Regions from separate parts of the Listeria sp. Marseille-Q6474 genome, predicted to be linked through region 1. Evidence: riboswitches for the same ligand, from Rfam matches in the RefSeq annotation. Region 1 holds a riboswitch; each other region holds the start of a gene.
What was found. Region 1 has a riboswitch for S-adenosylmethionine ahead of metK (methionine adenosyltransferase). Riboswitches for the same ligand answer to the same signal wherever they lie in the genome.
Positions count from the first base shown of each region.

Region 2: another riboswitch for S-adenosylmethionine. It lies ahead of OC533_RS10705 (methionine ABC transporter ATP-binding protein); the one in region 1 lies ahead of metK (methionine adenosyltransferase).
Region 3: another riboswitch for S-adenosylmethionine. It lies ahead of OC533_RS05335 (O-acetylhomoserine aminocarboxypropyltransferase/cysteine synthase family protein); the one in region 1 lies ahead of metK (methionine adenosyltransferase).

Region 1 is NZ_CAMPPS010000001.1:18,427-21,708, reverse strand. Features, by position in the region: gene metK (methionine adenosyltransferase) at 1-1,148, opposite strand, end outside; SAM riboswitch class I at 1,256-1,364, opposite strand; gene OC533_RS00150 (hypothetical protein) at 1,559-1,861, shown strand; gene OC533_RS00145 (L-lactate dehydrogenase) at 1,928-2,836, opposite strand; gene OC533_RS00140 (DUF2584 domain-containing protein) at 2,853-3,095, opposite strand; gene ytkD (RNA deprotection pyrophosphohydrolase) at 3,146-3,282, opposite strand, start outside.
Region 2 is NZ_CAMPPS010000002.1:11,850-15,131, forward strand. Features, by position in the region: gene cesR (response regulator CesR) at 1-367, shown strand, start outside; gene cesK (histidine kinase CesK) at 357-1,499, shown strand; gene OC533_RS10700 (hypothetical protein) at 1,578-1,766, shown strand; SAM riboswitch class I at 1,875-1,993, shown strand; gene OC533_RS10705 (methionine ABC transporter ATP-binding protein) at 2,083-3,105, shown strand; gene OC533_RS10710 (methionine ABC transporter permease) at 3,102-3,282, shown strand, end outside.
Region 3 is NZ_CAMPPS010000001.1:1,051,844-1,055,125, reverse strand. Features, by position in the region: gene metX (homoserine O-acetyltransferase) at 1-332, opposite strand, end outside; gene OC533_RS05335 (O-acetylhomoserine aminocarboxypropyltransferase/cysteine synthase family protein) at 349-1,626, opposite strand; SAM riboswitch class I at 1,735-1,835, opposite strand; gene OC533_RS05330 (HdeD family acid-resistance protein) at 2,074-2,601, shown strand; gene OC533_RS05325 (Crp/Fnr family transcriptional regulator) at 2,691-3,282, opposite strand, start outside.

The sequences.
Region 1 (3,282 bases):
GGTAAATCAAGGTCGCTACGGCCAAAATGACCAAATGCAGCTGTTTGACGATAAATTGGACGACGTAAATCAAGCATATGGATTATCCCAGCTGGGCGTAAGTCAAATAGCTCATTAACGCCATCAATTAGTTCTTGTTCTGAATAGTCACTTGTTCCATATGTGTCAATCGAAATGGAAACTGGATGCGCAACTCCGATGGCATATGCAACTTGTACTTCTACTTTTTTAGCAAGTCCAGCAGCAACGATATTTTTAGCTACGTATCTTGCAGCATAAGCACCCGAACGGTCTACTTTGGTTGGATCTTTACCAGAGAACGCTCCCCCGCCGTGACGCGCATAACCACCGTATGTATCCACGATAATTTTACGGCCAGTAAGTCCAGCATCGCCAAGTGGTCCACCAATAACAAAGCGGCCAGTTGGATTAATAAAGTATTTCGTATTTTCATCTAAGAAAGAAGCATCAATTACTTCTGGGAATAGATGTGTGTGTAAGTCTTTCGCGATTTGTTCTTGTGTGATGTCAGGATGATGTTGCGTTGAAACAACAATTGTATCAATGCGAACAGGTTGATTAAATTCATCATATTCTACGGTTACTTGTGTTTTCGCATCTGGTCGTAAATAATCTAATTTATTCGTTTTGCGTAATTCTGTTAACTTGCGTGCCAAGCCATGTGCCAAAAAGATTGGTAGTGGCATTAACTCTTCTGTTTCATCTGTAGCAAAACCAAACATCAAACCTTGGTCTCCTGCCCCAATTGCTTCAATAGCAGCATCAATTTCGCTGCCACTTCTTGATTCTAGTGCCTCGTCCACACCTTGCGCAATATCTGGTGATTGTTCGTCAATAGCCGTTAAAACAGCACATGTCTCTGCATCAAAACCATATTTTGCTCGAGTATAGCCGATTTCTTTAATAGTATCACGAACGATTTTAGGAATATCTACATAAACAGAAGTAGTAATCTCACCTGCTACTAAAACTAAACCAGTCGTCACAGTAGTCTCACAAGCGACACGTGCGTCCGGATCTTTTGAAATAATTGCATCTAAAATTGCATCAGATATTTGATCTGCAATTTTATCTGGATGTCCATCAGAAACCGATTCCGATGTAAATAGATGACGGTTTTTAGCCAATTTTATTTTCCTCCTTTAGTTCTCTCCAAATACGTCTCATATAAAAAGCCTCTCTCTATTTTGCACGAAACGCGCACGAATAGAGAAAGGCTATAATTATACCTTTGCTCTCATCGTTCAGGAGATATTACTCCTGCAACAGATTAGCACCTTTCACTTATATGTGTAGGTTGCTGGGCTTCAAAGGGTCAGTCCCTCTACCGCTCTGGATAAGAGATAAATTTTAATTCTAAGATAGAATACCATAAACTGAGGCTATATGCAATAAAAATTCGGTTTTGTCTTGATTTCCATTTGCAAAAAACAGTAAAAAAATGCCTTCCTTTATTTTTCGCTTATCATTATTTCCATCCTGTGGTATGATAGATGGATAAAAAAGATGTTTTACTTATCTAAAGGAGATTGTATCTATGAGTTTAATTACGTTATCCTTGATTATTTTTCTTGGGTTTTTAGCCGTTGTATGTTTATTTGATTTTGTTTTTCGTTGGTATTGGTTTAAATATTTCCTAGCAACAATGGGATTAATTGCAAGTGGTGTGGTATTTTTCATCAGTTTTTACGGTGGTGGGATGTCACAAACAGAAATCGCTATTGCTATTTTTATTGGTTCATTTGGTGAATATGTCGTATCACTTATTATTAGCCTAGTTCGCTTTATTTCCAAAAAATCAAAAAAACCTAAACAAAAGAAAAAAGTCAAAACAGCTTAAAAAACTAGCTACGTTAAAAGATGAGAATCTTTAATGTAGCTAGTTTTTTTATGGATAATTTTAAATCTAAAGCAAGTCGAAAGCTTTACGGATAACTTCCGCTGAATGTTCAAAATTAGTTTGTTCTTCTTTGGTTAGTGGTGGTTTTATCGTATCTAGAACCCCATTTGCTCCAATAAGTGCTGGTTGTCCGATATATGTATTTGTTTGTTCTGAAAAAACAGCTAACGGAAATACTTGTTTCGCATCTGTTAAGAGAGCATCAACAATTCCCGCTGTAGCAGTAGCAATTCCAAAACTCGTCCAACCTTTACCCGTTAAAATATTCCAGCCACCGCCGCGTACAGCATCTTTTAAAGCAGGTAAATCAAGCGGTGCCTTCGTTTTATAATCAGTGAAATTGACGCCACCGATTTTCACAGTCGACCACGCAACGAATTGTGATTCACCATGCTCGCCAAGAACGTAACCTTCGATGCTTTTTGGATTAATATGTAAAGCTTCTCCAACCACTCTTCTCATTCTAGCGGTATCAAGCGATGTTCCTGTTCCAAATACACGGGAACGATCAAAACCAGATATTTTTTGAATGAGCATGGTAATAACATCACACGGATTAGTAATATTCACAAAAATCCCTTTAAAACCTGTCGCTAAAATTTTCGGCACAATCTCCGTTACCGAACGACTTGTTTCAACGAGTTCTTCCATACGATCTTCTCGTAGTAGTGTTTCCGGACCAACAGCCATCACAATAATATCTGCATCTGAAAGAGCTTCCCAGTTATTCGCTGTAATGGTTGTATAGGAACGAGTCATCGATGCCATATCGCGTAACTCAAGCGCTTCACTCTCTGCTTTTGCTTCTATTTTATCAATTATAACGATTTCATCACAAATCCCTTGCGTAACAAGAGAAAAAGCCACGTCGCTTCCAACATGACCAGCACCAATTATACCAACTTTGCGTTTCAAAAAATCCCCTCCAAAATTAGTTACTTGAATTTAAAGCGATTAATTCATATTTAATGATGGTTTTATTATTTTCCCATACAAGTTTGCGCGGAATTGCTTCTCCAAGTGTTTCGCCTTCTTTTGTTTTACGAACAGCAATTGGAACATCAATTGGATAAATCCGGTAACCTACTTTTTCCAGTTCAAAGAAATTATCTGAAATTCTTTTTTCATTTCCCTTTGTTACGATCATTGTGTTTACCTCAAGTGGCATACCCAATTTTCTCACCTCCAGTTTCTTTTATAATAGCAGAGATTACCCTGGTTTGACTAGTTTTTATCGTTTAAAATCCGCTCAGCCTGCTTAACAATTTGTACCATTCCAGCGTCACGCATAAAAAAACTAAATGCCGGTTGCAAAATAAACTTACTAAGTGTTCCTTTCACAACAACTGGACCTTTTGTTT
Region 2 (3,282 bases), on a different contig from region 1:
CTCTGTTCGCGTTAAAGCGATTTTAAGACGTATGCAACAAATGAGTCAAGCGGAGCCAGTTAGTCAAGATAAGGTCATTATTGGACCAATTGTAGTTGATCGCGGGCTTCATGTTGTAACTGTTGGAGAAAAAGAACTTCATCTAACTACTTCAGAATTTGATATTTTATTTTTACTAGCGAGTGAACCAGGTCGCGTTTTCAGTTCGGAATATATTTTTGAGAAAATTTGGCAGGAGAAAGCACTCGGAGCGAGTAAAACGGTCATGGTCCATATTAGCAACTTGCGTGATAAATTGAGAGATGCTATGGGCGGAGAAAATGTGATTAAGACAATATGGGGAGTAGGGTACAAAATTGAAATCTAGGCTGGAAGTGTTGTTTACGAAAATTAGCCATGTGATGAATGTTTGGCAGGCGACTTTTTTTGCAATAGTGTCTTGGATTTTTGCTTTGATTACTGTCCAAACTATTTATTTGTGGAGTATTTCTATTCGTGATGATTCTTTGTTTTTACGTGAAGTGACGCAATCTATGGTTCAACTTTTTGGGCCGAATAAATATACTCGGATAATGCAGTCGTTTTGGATGTTATCGCTGAAGTTTTTAATTATCTTTTTGATTGCTTGTTTATTCTTTGCATTCTTTTATCGATTGATGCGTCAGCGGATATTAAAAAAACAACTACGAACGATTAATTTTGCTTTAAATGATGAAAAGCCGGTTGATACAGAAAGTTTTGTCCCGGAAATTCAAGAACTTGAGCGAAACATTGAAAATATGCGTGAACGACAAAATAAATTAATGAAAAAGGAAGAACAGGCGCAGCAAGCTAGGAATGACTTGATTACGAATGTCTCACATGATTTGCGGACGCCTTTAACGTCGATTTTAGGATATTTAAGTTATATTCATGAGGATCGTTATCGTGATGAGATTGAGCTGCGTTATTATACGGAACTTGTTTACGGAAAAGCGCGTCATCTGCATAAACTGATTGATGATTTATTCTCTTATACTAGGCTTGATAGTGTTGATTACCAATTGAAAAAAGACGAACTAGACATCATTGAATTACTCAGACAATTAGTAGCAGAATATGACGGACGAGCTGCAGAACGAAATATGCAGATAATCGAACATTTTGATGCTAATAAACTCATTATTGGTGGCGATGGTAACCAAATTATGCGTTTGTTTGAGAATTTATTTTCCAATGCGCTTAGATACGGAGAAGGAAATAAACAAATTGATGTAAGCGCGAAAAAAGAAGATCATATGGCTGTTGTGCGGGTCACTAATTACGGTGAAGAGATTCCAACCGTTGATTTGCCTTATTTATTTGAACGTTTTTATAAAGTAGATAAAAACCGGACAACAACGGGGACTGGTTTAGGCCTTGCAATTGCTAAGTCTATCGTTGAAAAACACGGCGGAATTGTTACCGCAGAAAGCAAACATCGCAAAACAAGTTTTATCGTCAAATTGCCTCTCATTTAATCTTTAAAAATTCTTAAATGTTTCTTTCCTTGTGATTTATGTTCTTTCAGTAGAATATAAATCACGGAGGAGAGAAAAATGAAAAAACATATTGTTTTAATTGTTGTTGCTTGTATCACAGTCATTGCGGTATTTATGTACATAATTCAAGTCAATAGTAGCGAACTTAAATATCAAAATAGAGCTCAGATTAAAATAGCCTCTCAGTTAGCTAGCCAGGAACATTCGGGAGAAAATAGTATTATTAGTGAAGTAAATTACAAATAGATGCGTATAAATAAAAAAGTTATTGACAAAGTGTGACGGAAAAGGTAATATGAAAAAACAAGAAACGTCACTATAGTCACAAATGAAGTGATATAATAATATGTAGAAATCTTATCCAGAGTGGTGGAGGGAAATGCCCTGTGAAACCCAGCAACCTAAACAATAATTCATTATGTGTTTAAGGTGCTAAGTCATGCAGAACAACGATTTGTTCTGAAAGATGAGAAGGAAGTTAGCCCATTTGAAAAAATGCTGCCTTTCTGCTCATTAGCAGGAAGGCTTTTTTGTATATCAGAATGTAGAAAAGGTGATAGAGATGATTACGTTACAGAACGTCGTAAAAGAATATACGTCTAGAAATAACAAAGTTCTCGCAGTCGACCATGTCGATTTAGAAATTGAACAAGGTGAGATTTTCGGAGTAGTTGGTTATTCAGGCGCTGGTAAAAGTACACTAATCCGAATGTTCAATGGATTAGAACTACCAACAGAAGGGTCTGTTGAAGTAGATAACCTACTAATTAGCCAAATTCGTGGTAGTAAATTAAGAAAAGCGCGCCAACAAATCGGAATGATATTTCAACATTTTAATTTATTATGGTCTAGAACTGTTGCAGAAAATATCGCGTTTCCATTAGAAATTGCTGGTGTTCGCGGTGAGAAAAGACGTTTTCGGGTCAATGAACTAATCCGACTCGTTGGCTTAGAAGGAAAAGAAAACGCCTATCCAGCTGAACTAAGTGGTGGGCAAAAACAGCGCGTAGGTATTGCAAGAGCTCTCGCGAATAATCCTAAAGTATTGCTTTGTGATGAAGCTACATCCGCACTAGATCCACAAACAACTGATGAAGTTTTAGAATTACTGCTAGACATAAATAAACGCCTCAACCTAACTATCATCGTTATCACCCACGAAATGCATGTTATCCGGAAAATCTGTAATCGCGTGGCAGTCATGGAAAACGGGAAAGTTGCTGAACTCGGTGACGTACTAGATGTTTTCCGCCATCCTAAAGAAAAAGTAACGCAGCGCTTCGTCCGCCAAGTAACTGATTCAGACGAAACGGAAGAACTAATCCATCTATTACTCGATAATTACGCAGAAGGTAAAATCGTTAAACTACTCTTCATGAGTGAAAATGCAACTCAGCCAGTTATCTCTCAAGTAGCAAAAGAAAATGATGTTATGCTAAATGTCCTTCATGGGAACTTAACTCAAACGCAAAACGGTGCATACGGAACATTGTATGTCCAAGTTCTAGGCACTGAAGAAGCGATAGATGCCAGTCTAACACAGCTACGTCAACTTAAAGTAGAAACGGAAGTGTTAGAACGATGACGAAATTACAAGAGTTATTTCCAAATGTTGATTTTCAAATGATGTGGGTTGCCACACAAGAAACGCTATATATGACACTTACTTCATTATTTGCAGTTTTTTTACTAGGAATCGTGCTAGGATTATTACTATTTTTAACCAATAATAAAAAACATGCCGGAGCGCGCATTTTATACT
Region 3 (3,282 bases), 1.0 Mb from region 1:
CGGAAAGGCTCGCCTGTTTTTGGATTAATAGAGGAGGGGCCAGTCGTTCCACTACAACCACCAAATACATTCGTACAAACAAGAAAATATTTGTCTGTATCAATCGTTTTCCCCGGACCAATATAATCATCCCACCAACCAGGGGCGTCATCTTCAAAATGTTTCGCCGCATGTGCCGTCCCAGTGAGCGCATGTTCTAACAAAATACAATTATCGCGTGAGGCAGAAAGTGTCCCATACGTTTCATAGCCAACTAAAACTGGACTTAATGTTTCCCCGTTTTCAAGTAGAAGAGGACTTTTTTGAAATAGTTCTTTTTGCTGTAAGGTCACTTCTCTTCACTTCCTCCTAAATTTGCTCTAGTGCTTTCGTTAAATCTTGAATAATATCATCCGCATTTTCGATTCCGATAGAAAGACGGATGGATTCTGGTTTAACGCCAGCTGTTAATTGTTGTTCTTCGCTTAGTTGTTGATGAGTCGTTGATGCTGGGTGGATTATAAGCGACTTGGCATCACCCACATTTGCTAGATGTGAGAATAACTCCACAGATTCGATAACCTTTTTCCCAGCCGCGTAACCACCCTTAACGCCAAAAGTGAAAATGGAACCGGGTCCTTTTGGTAAATATTTTTGCGCTAAATCGTGGTATTTGTTGTCTTTTAAGCCAGGATAATTAACCCAAGCAACTTTTGGATGGTCATTTAAGAAATTCGCTACTTGTTTCGCATTTTTCACGTGTTGCTCAAGTCGTAAAGATAATGTTTCTAGCCCTAAAATGAGCAAGAAGGCGTTGAACGGGGAAAGTGCGGCACCAGTGTCACGAAGGAGCGAGACACGGAGCTTGGTAATATAGGCCGCTGCACCAACATCATTTGTATAAGACAGCCCGTTATAACTATCATCAGGTACAACGAGTTTTGGAAACTTCCCATTTGCCCAGTTAAATTTACCGGAGTCAATAACAGCGCCACCAATTGCAACCCCGTGACCACCGATAAATTTCGTTGCCGAGTAAACGACAATATCTGCGCCAAAATCAAATGGGCGATTTAAATAAGCGGTCGCAAAAGTATTATCAACAATTAGCGGGACATCCGATGCGTGCGCTATCTCAGCTACTTTTTCAATATCAATAATATTAATATCAGGATTCCCAATCGTTTCAATGAATACGGCTTTCGTATTTTCTTTAATTGCTTTTTCAAAATTTTCAGGTTCGTTAGGGTCTACAAAAGTAACATCAATGCCAAATGTTTTAAATGTATGAGAGAAAAGAGTGTGTGTGCCACCATAAAGCGTTGCTGCTGCGACGATATGATCTCCGGAACCAGCAATATTTAAAATCGAGTAAGTAATAGCGGCCATGCCAGAAGCCGTTGCAACAGCGCCAATGCCACCTTCAAGTAAAGTTAATCGTTCTTCTAAAACAGCTGTAGTCGGATTCATAATTCGTGTATAAATATTTCCAGTTTCCTGTAAACCAAATAAGGCTGCGGCATGTTCTGGGCTATCAAATGTATACGATGTTGTTTGATAAATTGGCACAGCTCTAGAATGCGTATCTCCGTCCGGTGTATGTCCGCCGTGTACTTGAATTGTTTCGAATTTATACTCATTACTCATAAAATCCACTCCTCTTTAATATGTATTTATCAGTAATTTCCATCAAAAAACCTCCCTAGCAGTATATAAGCCGCCAGAGAGGATAGAGTTTCCTAAACTTGGATTTCCGACTTATCTTTCAGAATATACTGCTGGAATTAGCACCGTGAAAATAAATTCCGGTTGCTAAGGCTTCAAAGGGCCAGTCCCTCCACCTTTCGTGATAAGAAAATACTATTAAATTAAGTTATATATTACGCTGGATGAAACAAATTGTCAACTAAGTATTTAAAAAGTCCAAAAATAGCACTTGTGTGTGGAATTTTTGTGACAAAGCTGTTTTTTAGACTAATATTTCATTTTAAAAAGGTTTTAAAATCCATTTTTTAGGCTATTATAGTTAAGACTAATTATATTTCATTAAAAGTGGGGTTAGATTAGCACAAATAAAGGGGAGTTGAAATAAAAATGAAGACATTTACACGTATTCTTGTTTTATTAGCAGGGATTGCGATGATTGTACTTGGAATTTGGTTCTTATTCCATCCGGCTATTTCATTATTAACATCAGCTTTTATGCTTGGTTTCTTATTACTGATTTCTGGTATTTTCCACACATTCTCTTACTTTTCAGACAGAAAATCACAAAATGTTTCTGGTTGGGTACTAGCTGACGGGATTTTATCCATCTTACTAGGTTTCTTGTTATTATTTAATGAATTTGCTGGACCAGAAATAATTGTATTACTTTTTAGCATGTGGGTATTATTCGCTGGTATCATGCGTACTGTTGGTGCATTTACAGCCAAGCAAAACAATATACAAGGTTGGGGTTGGATTTTAACCATTGGTCTTATTGGTATCGTTGTAGGATTTATCGCTCTGTTTAATCCAATTGTTTCTGTGATTGGAGTAATAATTGTTGTAGCAACATTCTTCATCGTTCAAGGTATCGGCGCAATCGCGACATTCTTCTTTATTGGTAAAAATAGTTAATAAAAAAGAAGCTATCTAACTAAGATAGCTTCTTTTCATTATGCATATTTTTACGAAATACTATTAGAAAAAAAGTATTCATTTTACACTCATATGTAAGGTTCGTGATTTTCTTTTAGTTTTTGCTTATGAATCTCGAAATTATTAACACGCCAAGGTTTTGGCGAAAGCGCAATAATTCCATCTTCTTCTAGCTTTCGCAGGTTAGTTGCAACGTAAGCTCGAGCTAAATTTAGATAATTTCCCAAGATTTTTTGGGTGAAATAATAGGGAATCAAACAAGAACCATCCGACTCGATTCTTCCAAATCTCTCCCCACAAGCAATTAATCCCGCTAAAACTTTCTCGCTAGAAGGTAAATTAACGTAACCTTCCCGTTCTAACATAGGTGTAACCATACTTTGCATAAGTGCATTCATTTGCCAAAATACATCTGGTGAGCTTAAGAGTTTATTCAAAACATATTTACGTTCAAATTGATAAACACTAACTTCACTAATAGACGTATAGTTTGCAGGTGATTTGGCTCCTCCAAGTAATGTAAGCGGACCGATAGAATCTTGTTTACCTAAGAAGCTAATAATACTATCTTCTTTACACGTATTTTTACTCATCGAAACGACCCCGTCTTCAATAATATAAAAGTAAGTTGTTTCCGCGCCTTCTGTTAAGATTTTTTGG